Regions from separate parts of the Streptosporangium sp. NPDC004631 genome, predicted to be linked through region 1. Evidence: riboswitches for the same ligand, from Rfam matches in the RefSeq annotation. Region 1 holds a riboswitch; each other region holds the start of a gene.
The links. Region 1 has a riboswitch for cobalamin ahead of metE (5-methyltetrahydropteroyltriglutamate--homocysteine S-methyltransferase). Riboswitches for the same ligand answer to the same signal wherever they lie in the genome.

Region 1 (2,192 bases):
ATCCGGCCCGCCCGCAGGTCGGCGCGGGCCCGCCGTACCGCGTCCGTCTGCGGGAACGAGCCTATGGTGGTCGTGGGCAGCAGCGGCAGTTCCAGCGCCGCCCGCTGAAGCGAGGCCCGTTCGGTGTGTCCGGCCCGCGCCGTCCCCTCTCCCAGGGTCTCCAGCCGTGCCCGCACCCGCGCGTTCACCGGGGGGCGCGCCGCCGCGGCGGGTACGACCGCCTCCGGCCCCTCCCGCAGCGCGCGGCCGATCGCCACGACCTCCGCCACCTTCTGCCGGGCGAACGCCAGCCCCTCGGGCAGCCCCTCCTCCCGATCCAGGTCGAGCGGGACGTGCATCAACGAGCACGAGGTGGAGACCACCACCTCCCCGGCCAGTCCGAGCAGCGCGGCGCAGGTGGACAGCGCGGTGGGCAGCCTGGTCCGCCACACGTTGCGGCCGTCCACCACCCCGGCCACCACGGTCTTGCCCGCCAGTCCCGCGGCCCCGGCGAGGTTGCCGGGACCGGCCACGAAGTCCAGCCCGATGGCCTCGACCCGGGACGCCGCGAGCACCGGCAGCGCCTCGCCGATCTCGCCGAAGTAGGTGGCCACCAGCAGCCGGGGGCGGTGGCTGAGCCCGCCGAGGTGATCGTAGGCGCGGGCGAGGGCCTTCAACTCCTCAACGGACCTGTCTCCGGCCAGCGCGGGCTCGTCGAGCTGCACCTCGGTGACTCCGGCGGAGGCCAGCCGCTCCAGCAGTTCGGCGTAGACGTCCAGCAGGTCGTCCAGGAGCAGCAGCGGTGAGAAGCCGGCCTCCCCGCCGGCCTCGCCGGTCTCCGCGGGGGATCCGGTGGCGGGCCCGGCCGTGGTCTCGGCGGTTGACTTGGCCAGCAGCAGGTAGCTGAGCGGGCCGACCAGCACCGGCCTGGTCTCGATGCCCAGCTCCCTGGCCTCGCCGTACTCGGTCAGCGGCTTCTTCCAGTCGAGCCGGAACCGGGTGTCGGGGCCGAGCTCGGGCGCCAGGTAGTGGTAGTTCGTGTCGAACCACTTGGTCATCTCCAGAGGCGCGATGCCCTGGGTGCCGCGCGCCATCGCGAAGTAGCGGTCGAGGCCGTCGAGCCCGGCGAAGCGGGCGGGGACTGCGCCGAGCATGACGGTGGTGTCGAGGACGTGATCGTAGAAGGAGAAGGTGTTGGACGGGATGTCGGTCAGCCCCGCGTCGCGGAGATCCGTCCAGGTGCGCTCGCGCAGGTCGCGGCCGACGGCGCGGAGCCGGGAGGCGTCGATCGTGCCGGCCCAGTAGGCCTCGACGGCCTTCTTCAACTCCCGGTCGGGGCCGATCCTGGGGTAGCCGAGAACGGTGGTGCGCTGGTCTCTCATGGGTCCTTTTCCCTCGTGGAACCCGGCCGTGCGCGGGCATGCCGAGGGAAAGGCGATCCCCTCGGCCCTCCCGCGGGGCCATGGACGACCGCGTGCCGGCCGGCACGCGGGCGGTGGCAGGTATTCGGACTCGTGGGCGTCGCACTCGCTCCTACTGGCCGTCGCTTCCCAGGTGGTTGTCCCACCCAGTGCTTGTGTGACGGCGGTCGTTCCCACTCACCGCTGCGGGGCAGTCCCGGAGTCGCACCGGGTTCCCTGTTGCCTCGCCGCTCCGGTGGGGGAGCGGCGAACCAGCCGCACCGGCAGCATAGCCCGGCCCGCTCCGATTTTTTCTCCGACGGACCCCGGCGGATGTCACAGAGGCCGGTTCACGGTGCTGTTCACGTTCACGACGGGCCGGAGAGCCCGGCTCCGTGGCGCCGTCTCACGAGGGGATGGGGACCCGGATCGGGGTGAGTCCTTCGGGGGCCCTGCCCGGATAGACGCCGGACAGCATCGTGGCCACGGTGTAGAGATGCCAGCCCTGGGCGGGCCTCTTGAGCACCGGGTCGGCGAACAGTCTGCGGACCTCGTCGGGGGCGACGATGGGGGCCAGCAGGTCGAGATGACCGAGGACGTGGTCGCGGAGCACCGCCGTCAGCGTCTCGTCGGGGCCGGTCCGCCAGCTCCAGCCTCCGCCGGTCTTCGGCGCCGTCAGGAAGCCGGGCCTGCGCTGCCAGGGGTAGTAGCGCCTGCCCACGGTGAACCGCCACGGCTTTCCCTCGATCGGAACGTTCCTGAGCGAGGGGGCGAGACCTGTGGTGAGCCGGTGGATGACCTCCTCGGACAGCC
Region 2 (2,192 bases), on a different contig from region 1:
GCCGCAGAGCAGGATGCGAGGGACCCGGACGTCCATCACGATCGTCTCCCTGACCGGCGTCCAGGTGGGCTCGGCCAGAGGCGCGTACAGCCGGTGCAGCAGGACGGCCCACACCTCACCGAGCGGCAGGCGCACCGAGCCGACCGCGATCCCTGCCGTGGCGGCCATCGCCACGGCGACCGCGAGCGCCGCCAGGACCAGCGTGTACGGCACACGCCCGCGGCCACCGGCGGCCGTGACCGTCGGCGCCCGGAAGGTGGCGATCTTGGTCACGCGAAGCGGTCCGGGTGGATCTGACGGGCCAGCGACTCCACACCGGAGGGCACCCGCACGCCGAGCACCGCCGACGACAGCGGCAGCACCGCGAACCGCCGGTTTTTGATCGCGGGTACGTCCTTGAGCGCCGGGTTGGCGAGCAGGAACCTCTTCTTGCCCTCCAGGGGCTCGTCGCCGTAGTCATAGATGACGATCACGTCGGGTGCCCGCTCCGCGACCTGCTCGAAGGAGACGTCTCCGAAGGACTTGGGAAGGTCGCCGAACAGGTTCGTCCCACCGGCCAGCTTGATCATCTCGTTGCCGATACCGGCTCCGCCCGCGGTGAAAGCGGTCTTTTCGCCGCTGTCGTAGACGAACACCTTGACCGGGCCGGCCCCGTCGATCTTCTTCTTGACGCCGTCCAGCACACCGCGCATCGCGGTGATCTGCCGCTCGGCGCGGTCGGGCACACCGAAGATCCCGCCGATCGCCCGGATCTCGTCCTCGGCCCGGGTCACGGTCACCGGGCCGGTCGGGCATCCTTCGACGTTGACGTGGGAGTTGATCCCGGCCCTGGCCAGGACGGCCCGGCCGCGCCCCTCTTTCTCGTCGAAGGCGCTGTTGAACCCGCCGTAGACGAAGTCGGGCTCGACCGACAGCAGCGCCTCGTAGGAGGGGTACTCCTTGGCGAGCACCTTGATCCCCCTGTAGGCGGCCCCGTACTCGGGAAGGATCCTGTCGTCGAGGTAGGCGGTCGCCACCATCGACTTCTCCAGCCCCAGGGCGAGCATGATCTCGGTGGCGTGCTGGTTGAGCGCCACCGCCCGCCGCGGTGGCCTCTGGAAGGTGGTCGTCACGCCGCAGTTGGTCACGGTGAGGGGGAAGCCCGCGACGGCCGAACCGGCGGAGGACGAGCTCGCGGCAGGAGAGGCGCCGGGGTGCGTGCCGGCGCCGCAGCCGGTCACCAGCGGGGCGGAGGCGAGGAGCAGGAGGAGGGGAAGCGAGCGTCGGCTCGTCATGAACGGGGTCCTTTCACCCACGGGCTGAACCCGATGAGCGGGGCGAGGGGCCGGATCACCGAAGGAGGCTCATGACGCGCGCAGCCCGAAGGACCTCATGCCGGATGGGCGACATGGCGATCACCGTTCCTCTCTTGGGGAGATCCGCCCCAATTTCTACGAGGAGGCGACCGCGTGAGTCTCCTGGCTCTCGGGTCGACGCTCGTCCCGGCCTTCCCACCCGATCATCCGGGCAGTGGCCTGTTCGGGATCCGCTCACCGATCACAGTGGCGGGACCGCACCGGATTCACACCGGTTTCCTCGATCCGCCGTCGCCTACCCCCACATCGTCTCACAGGCAAAGAGAGGATCACAGGCGGCCAAAACCACGAATTCCATACTCCCGCCGGAGAACCCCGCCGACGTCGACCTCCGGGTCCGCGCCCCGGCCGGGTCTCCTCGTCTCGTCATACGGCCTCGCGCTCCGCCGCCTCCGAGTCCGTACCGCGGGCGCGGAGGGCGAACAGGACGGTCAGCGCGCCCGGCGCGACACCGCCGCGCCACAGGGGACCCGGCCCTCGGATCCGATAGGGGCTCCACGCCTACCGACGGGGATCATTCATATCCGATCGTGCATGATTATCCAACTAAGTGCCAATCAGATGCTAAATATCTGAATTGACCTCATTGAGATCGCCTCGATGGCAAAGGTACTGTCTGGGCATGTCTCCCAGCGGTTATCCCCCCACCACGGAATCACTGGAAGCAGCGCCTGTGACGCTGGCAGGTCTCGTCCACGCCCTGCTCCGCGATGACCCTGATCAAGACATACAGGTCGCGATCGATCACGTGGCCGCGTCGACGCGGCTCAGCGAGGAGACGCTGCACCTGGTGCGGCGGTTGGGCAACGAACTCGATCGTCTCCGGATGCGGGCGAG
Region 3 (2,192 bases), on a different contig from region 1:
TACGCCGCCCATCATGCCGGTACGGTCCGCGCCGACCGGCCGGCGCCCCGCGACCTTCCCTCCGGCCGGGGTGGGCAAACCCGGAAGCGGAGACATGTCGATCGATGTTCGTCGGCGCGTCAAGAGATCGTGAGAAGCTGAGGCGGTGACGATATCTGTGGGCTTGGTGGGCGCGGGGCCGTGGGCGGAGATGGTGCACGCGCCGATCCTGGCAGCCGGGCCCGACACGCGCCTGGTGGGTGTGTGGGCGCGGCGCCCCGAGGTCGCCGCCAGATTCGGTGTCCCCGTCTTCGAGCGGATCGAGGAGCTGTTCGACAACTGCGAGGCGGTCGCGTTCTCGGTGCCGCCCGCCGTACAGGCCGAGCTCGGCGTGCTCGCGGCCAAGGCGGGCAAGGCGCTGCTGCTGGAGAAGCCACTCGCGGCCGACCTGGACGGAGCCAGGCGGCTGGCCGAGGCGGTCGGCGAGGCCGGGGTGCCCTCCCAGATGGTTCTCACCTGGCGCTACTCGGAGGCCACCCGGGCGTTCCTGGCCAGGGTGTCGGCCGTCGAGCCGTTCGGCGGGCACGCGGCCAACGTCTCCGGCTCCATGCTCGGCGGTGACTTCGCCACCCCGTGGCGGCTGGAGCGCGGCGCGATCCTCGACGTCGGCCCGCACATGATCGACATGCTGGACGCCGCGCTCGGCCGGGTCACCTCGGTCCGCGCCCACGGCAACCCGAGGGGCTGGGTCGGCCTGCTGCTGGAGCACGAGACCGGCGCGGTCAGCGAGGCGTCGCTGTGCATGAGCGTGCCGGGTGAGACACCCCCCTCCCACGTGGAGGTCTACGGCCGGCTCGGCCGGGAGTCGATCAACAGCGACCGGCTCGGTCCCGACGTCTTCACCGTGATGCTCGCCGAGTTCGCCGAGACCGTGGAGCGCGGTGGCGGTCATCCGCTCGACGCCGCGCACGGCCTGCGCCTGCAGGAGATCATCGCCACCGCGGAGCGGCAACTCGGTTAGGGCCGCGGAGGGGAACGCACACCGGCCCGTGCGGGGAACGCCCACCGGCCCGTGCCCCGCTCATCGGCACCGGCCACACCTTCGCGCGAGGTTGGTCACTCGCCCCCGCGCAGAGGCGGGCCGGGAGAAATCCGGAGGCAAACCCTTGACGTCCGGCTGTTCTGCGGGATTGATAACGTTTGTCTGACGCGCAGCGTGTAGCGAAGTCCGGTGTGAGTCCGGCGCTGTCCCGCAACTGTCATGATCCTTTGGATCGAGCCAGGTCGCCTGCCGCCGCGCCGACGTCGTCAACCCTCGTGGAAAAGGGTGATCCGTCCCTTTCGCGGGTCCCCTGCTCCGGTGACTGAAAGGACCTCGCGTGAGGCCCGTACGTACCGTCTTCGCCGGCGCGCTCCTCGGCCTGCTGGCCCTGGCCGGGTGCGGTCAGAACTCCACCGCGTCCGTGAGCTCGGCCACCCCCGCCGCCACCGTCGCGCCGGGTTTCCCCGTCACGGTCCAGGCGGGCAACGGCCCGGTCGTGATCCCGAGCAGGCCCGAACGGATCGTCTCCCTGTCCCCCTCCGCCACCGAGAGCCTCTTCGCCGTGGGCGCGGGTCCCCAGGTCATCGCGGTGGACGACCAGTCCAACCATCCGGCCGAGGCCCCCAGGAGCGACCTGTCCGGCTTCCAGCCGAACGTGGAGGCGATCATCGCCAGGAAGCCCGACTTGATCGTGCTCTCCAACGACACCGACGGCGTCGTCGCCAAGCTGGGCAAGCTCAACGTCCCGGTGCTGCTGGAGCCCGCGGCCGGCAGGCTCGACGAGGCCTATGACCAGATCACCGACCTCGGAGCGGCCACCGGCAACAAGGCCAGGTCCACCGAGCTCGTCGCCGGGATGAAGAAGCAGATCGAGGAACTCGCTGCCGCCGCACCCAAGGGCAAGAACCTCACCTACTATCATGAGCTGGACAAAACCCCTTATTCGGCTACGTCTACCACTTTCATCGGCCAGATCTACGGGCTGTTCGGCCTGACCAACATCGCCGACAAGGCTCCCGAGGCGGCCGGCGGCTACCCCAAGCTCTCCGCCGAGTTCGTCGCCAAGGCCGACCCCGACCTCGTCTTCCTGGCCGACACCAAGTGCTGCGGCCAGTCCAGGGAGACCCTCGCCAAGCGCCCCGGCTGGTCCAGGCTTTCCGCGATCAAGAAC
Region 4 (2,192 bases), on a different contig from region 1:
CAGGGTGCGCAGCCACGGCACGATGCCGTTGGAGTGGCCGTTGGTGCCCCGGATCAGCGAGCCGCGCGAGCGGACGCGGGTCCAGGCGATGCCGATCCCCCCGGCGTACTTCGACAGCCGCGCGACCTGCCCGTACCGGTCGTAGATGGACTCCAGCTCGTCCCTCGGGGAGTCGAGCAGGAAGCAGGACGACAGCTGGGGCCTGCGCGACCCGGAGTTGAACAAGGTGGGCGAGCTGGGCAGGTAGGACAGGGTCGCCATGAGCGCGTACAGCTCGGCGGCCTCCTCGACCGTCTCCGACAGGCCGCAGGCCACCCGGAGGAAGAAGTGCTGGGGGCGCTCCAGGACCTTCCGGGTCTCGGGGTGGCGCAGCAGGTAGCGGTCGTAGACCGTGCGCAGCCCGAAGTACTCGAAGCGGGCGTCGGCGTCCGGTGCCACCAGCGCGTCGAGCACGGCGGCGTTGGCGGTCACGAACGCGGCCAGCCCGTCCTGGACGAGCCCGGCCGCGTGGGTCGCGGCGACGGACTCGGAGAAGGTGCGGACCCCGTTCCCGGCCGCCTCGTCGGCGATCAGCTCGGCCAGCAGTCCGGCGGCCACCCTGGAGTTCTCCGGGTCGGTGATCACCCGGGCCGCGGCCTCCTCGATGGCCAACCGGCGGTCTGCCGGGTTCCGCCCGATCTCCTCGGCGACGTCGACCAAGGTCTGTGTCACGTGCTACCCCTCGCGCGTTCGTATTCCCCGCACGGCTCTCAACCGGAAGGGACGCACGCGTCACAGACGGTTCCGGGCACGCCGGACCGCCTCGCTCCGCGGGCCCTCCCACGAGGCCCTGGACCAATCACGTCACCGGCAGGTTTTCGGACTCGCGGGCGCCTGGCGCATGCCTACTGGCCGTCGCTTCCCAGGCAGACCTCACCCAGTGCTTCATGACGGCGGTCGTTCCCGCTCACCGCTGCGGGGCAGTCCCGGACTTTCACCGGGTTCCCTCTTACCTCGCCCCGATGGGCGAACCAGCAACGACCAGGATCCTACATCTAGTGCCGCCCGACGCAACTACCCCAACAACTTGTGTCGATAGACCTCATTAATCCAAGCTCGTTGAGCACTCCCCGGGTACGGCGGGTCTCGGTGACGAGCCACTGACGAAAATCGTCGCCGCTCAGGTAGACCCGGTTCCAGCCGTTGGCCGCGCAGACGGCCTGCCAGCGGGGCGAGGCGTCGATCCGGTCGCACAGGGCGAGGGCCTCCTCCCGGTCCCCGGCGCTCATGCCGCGCGGGCCGAGCAGCCCGCACCAGTCGGTGTACTCCAGCCGGACCTCCCGCTCCATCAGCGTCGGCGCGTCGATCCCCTCGATCCGCTCGGCGGAGGAGACCACCAGCGGCCGCACGCGGCCCGCGGCGATGTCCGGCATGAAGGAGCGCGCCGACCCCAGGATCGCGGCCACCCGGCCCTCGTAGAGCGCCTCGGCGGCCTCTGCTCCGCCGGAGTATCCCGCGTAGTCGAGCAGCCGGACGTCCACCCCCAGGCACCTGCCGATCATGCCGTAGAGCACGTGGTCGGAGCCCCCCTCCAGCCGTCCGCCCACCATCATCTCGGCCGGGTTGCGGCGGAGCACCGCGGCGAAGTCCTCGAAGCTGCGCAGCAGGGAGTGCGCCGGGACGACCAGGGCGGCCCAGTCGCCGACCAGCCGGGCCAGCGGGGTGGTGGCCTCCGTCACGGAGTCGGCGTTGGCGATCTCCGCCCCGGCCACCATCGGCATGCCGGTGAGGAGCAGCCTGCCCTCGCGCGCGAACGCGCCCCGGGTGGCGGTGAACGCGCTCAGCGCGGCCACCCCCACGTTGCCCGGGTAGTTGCTCACCTCGACCGCCCGCGCCAGTCCCTCCCCGCGCAGGACCGCGGCCAGCGCGCGGGCGGTCCGGTCCCAGCCCTGCCCCCGCCCCGCGGGCGCGACGATGGTGAGCCGGCCCGCCGGCGCCGCGCCGGAGTCGCCCGCCCTGCCGCAGCCGCCGGCGGCCATGACCCCCAGCGCGAGCGCAAGGAACCGCCTACGGTACATAAGCGTCCTTCCGCCGAGATCCCCCAGACCCCTCAACACTTCACGTTACAGGCATGTCACCATCTGTCACATGCCGGGGGTCACCGTCGGCGGACGGCGGGCATCACTCCACGGTGACGCTCTTGGCCAGGTTGC

Region 2: linked by a shared signal. The riboswitch ahead of ACWEF2_RS10120 (ABC transporter substrate-binding protein) and the one ahead of metE (5-methyltetrahydropteroyltriglutamate--homocysteine S-methyltransferase) in region 1 are both predicted to bind cobalamin.
Region 3: linked by a shared signal. The riboswitch ahead of ACWEF2_RS13545 (ABC transporter substrate-binding protein) and the one ahead of metE (5-methyltetrahydropteroyltriglutamate--homocysteine S-methyltransferase) in region 1 are both predicted to bind cobalamin.
Region 4: linked by a shared signal. The riboswitch ahead of ACWEF2_RS17240 (ribonucleoside-diphosphate reductase subunit alpha) and the one ahead of metE (5-methyltetrahydropteroyltriglutamate--homocysteine S-methyltransferase) in region 1 are both predicted to bind cobalamin.

Annotation. Positions count from the first base shown of each region.
Region 1 is NZ_JBSGCR010000008.1:191,333-193,524, reverse strand. It holds gene metE (5-methyltetrahydropteroyltriglutamate--homocysteine S-methyltransferase) at 1-1,361, opposite strand, end outside; cobalamin riboswitch at 1,460-1,672, opposite strand; gene ACWEF2_RS11425 (asparagine synthase-related protein) at 1,786-2,192, opposite strand, start outside.
Region 2 is NZ_JBSGCR010000007.1:217,683-219,874, reverse strand. It holds gene ACWEF2_RS10125 (FecCD family ABC transporter permease) at 1-273, opposite strand, end outside; gene ACWEF2_RS10120 (ABC transporter substrate-binding protein) at 270-1,274, opposite strand; cobalamin riboswitch at 1,431-1,619, opposite strand; gene ACWEF2_RS10115 (helix-turn-helix domain-containing protein) at 2,029-2,192, shown strand, end outside.
Region 3 is NZ_JBSGCR010000010.1:207,178-209,369, reverse strand. It holds gene ACWEF2_RS13555 (histidine phosphatase family protein) at 1-1, opposite strand, end outside; gene ACWEF2_RS13550 (Gfo/Idh/MocA family protein) at 146-1,000, shown strand; cobalamin riboswitch at 1,140-1,290, shown strand; gene ACWEF2_RS13545 (ABC transporter substrate-binding protein) at 1,359-2,192, shown strand, end outside.
Region 4 is NZ_JBSGCR010000015.1:47,198-49,389, reverse strand. It holds gene ACWEF2_RS17240 (ribonucleoside-diphosphate reductase subunit alpha) at 1-711, opposite strand, end outside; cobalamin riboswitch at 832-1,030, opposite strand; gene ACWEF2_RS17235 (Bug family tripartite tricarboxylate transporter substrate binding protein) at 1,035-2,057, opposite strand; gene glmS (glutamine--fructose-6-phosphate transaminase (isomerizing)) at 2,161-2,192, opposite strand, start outside.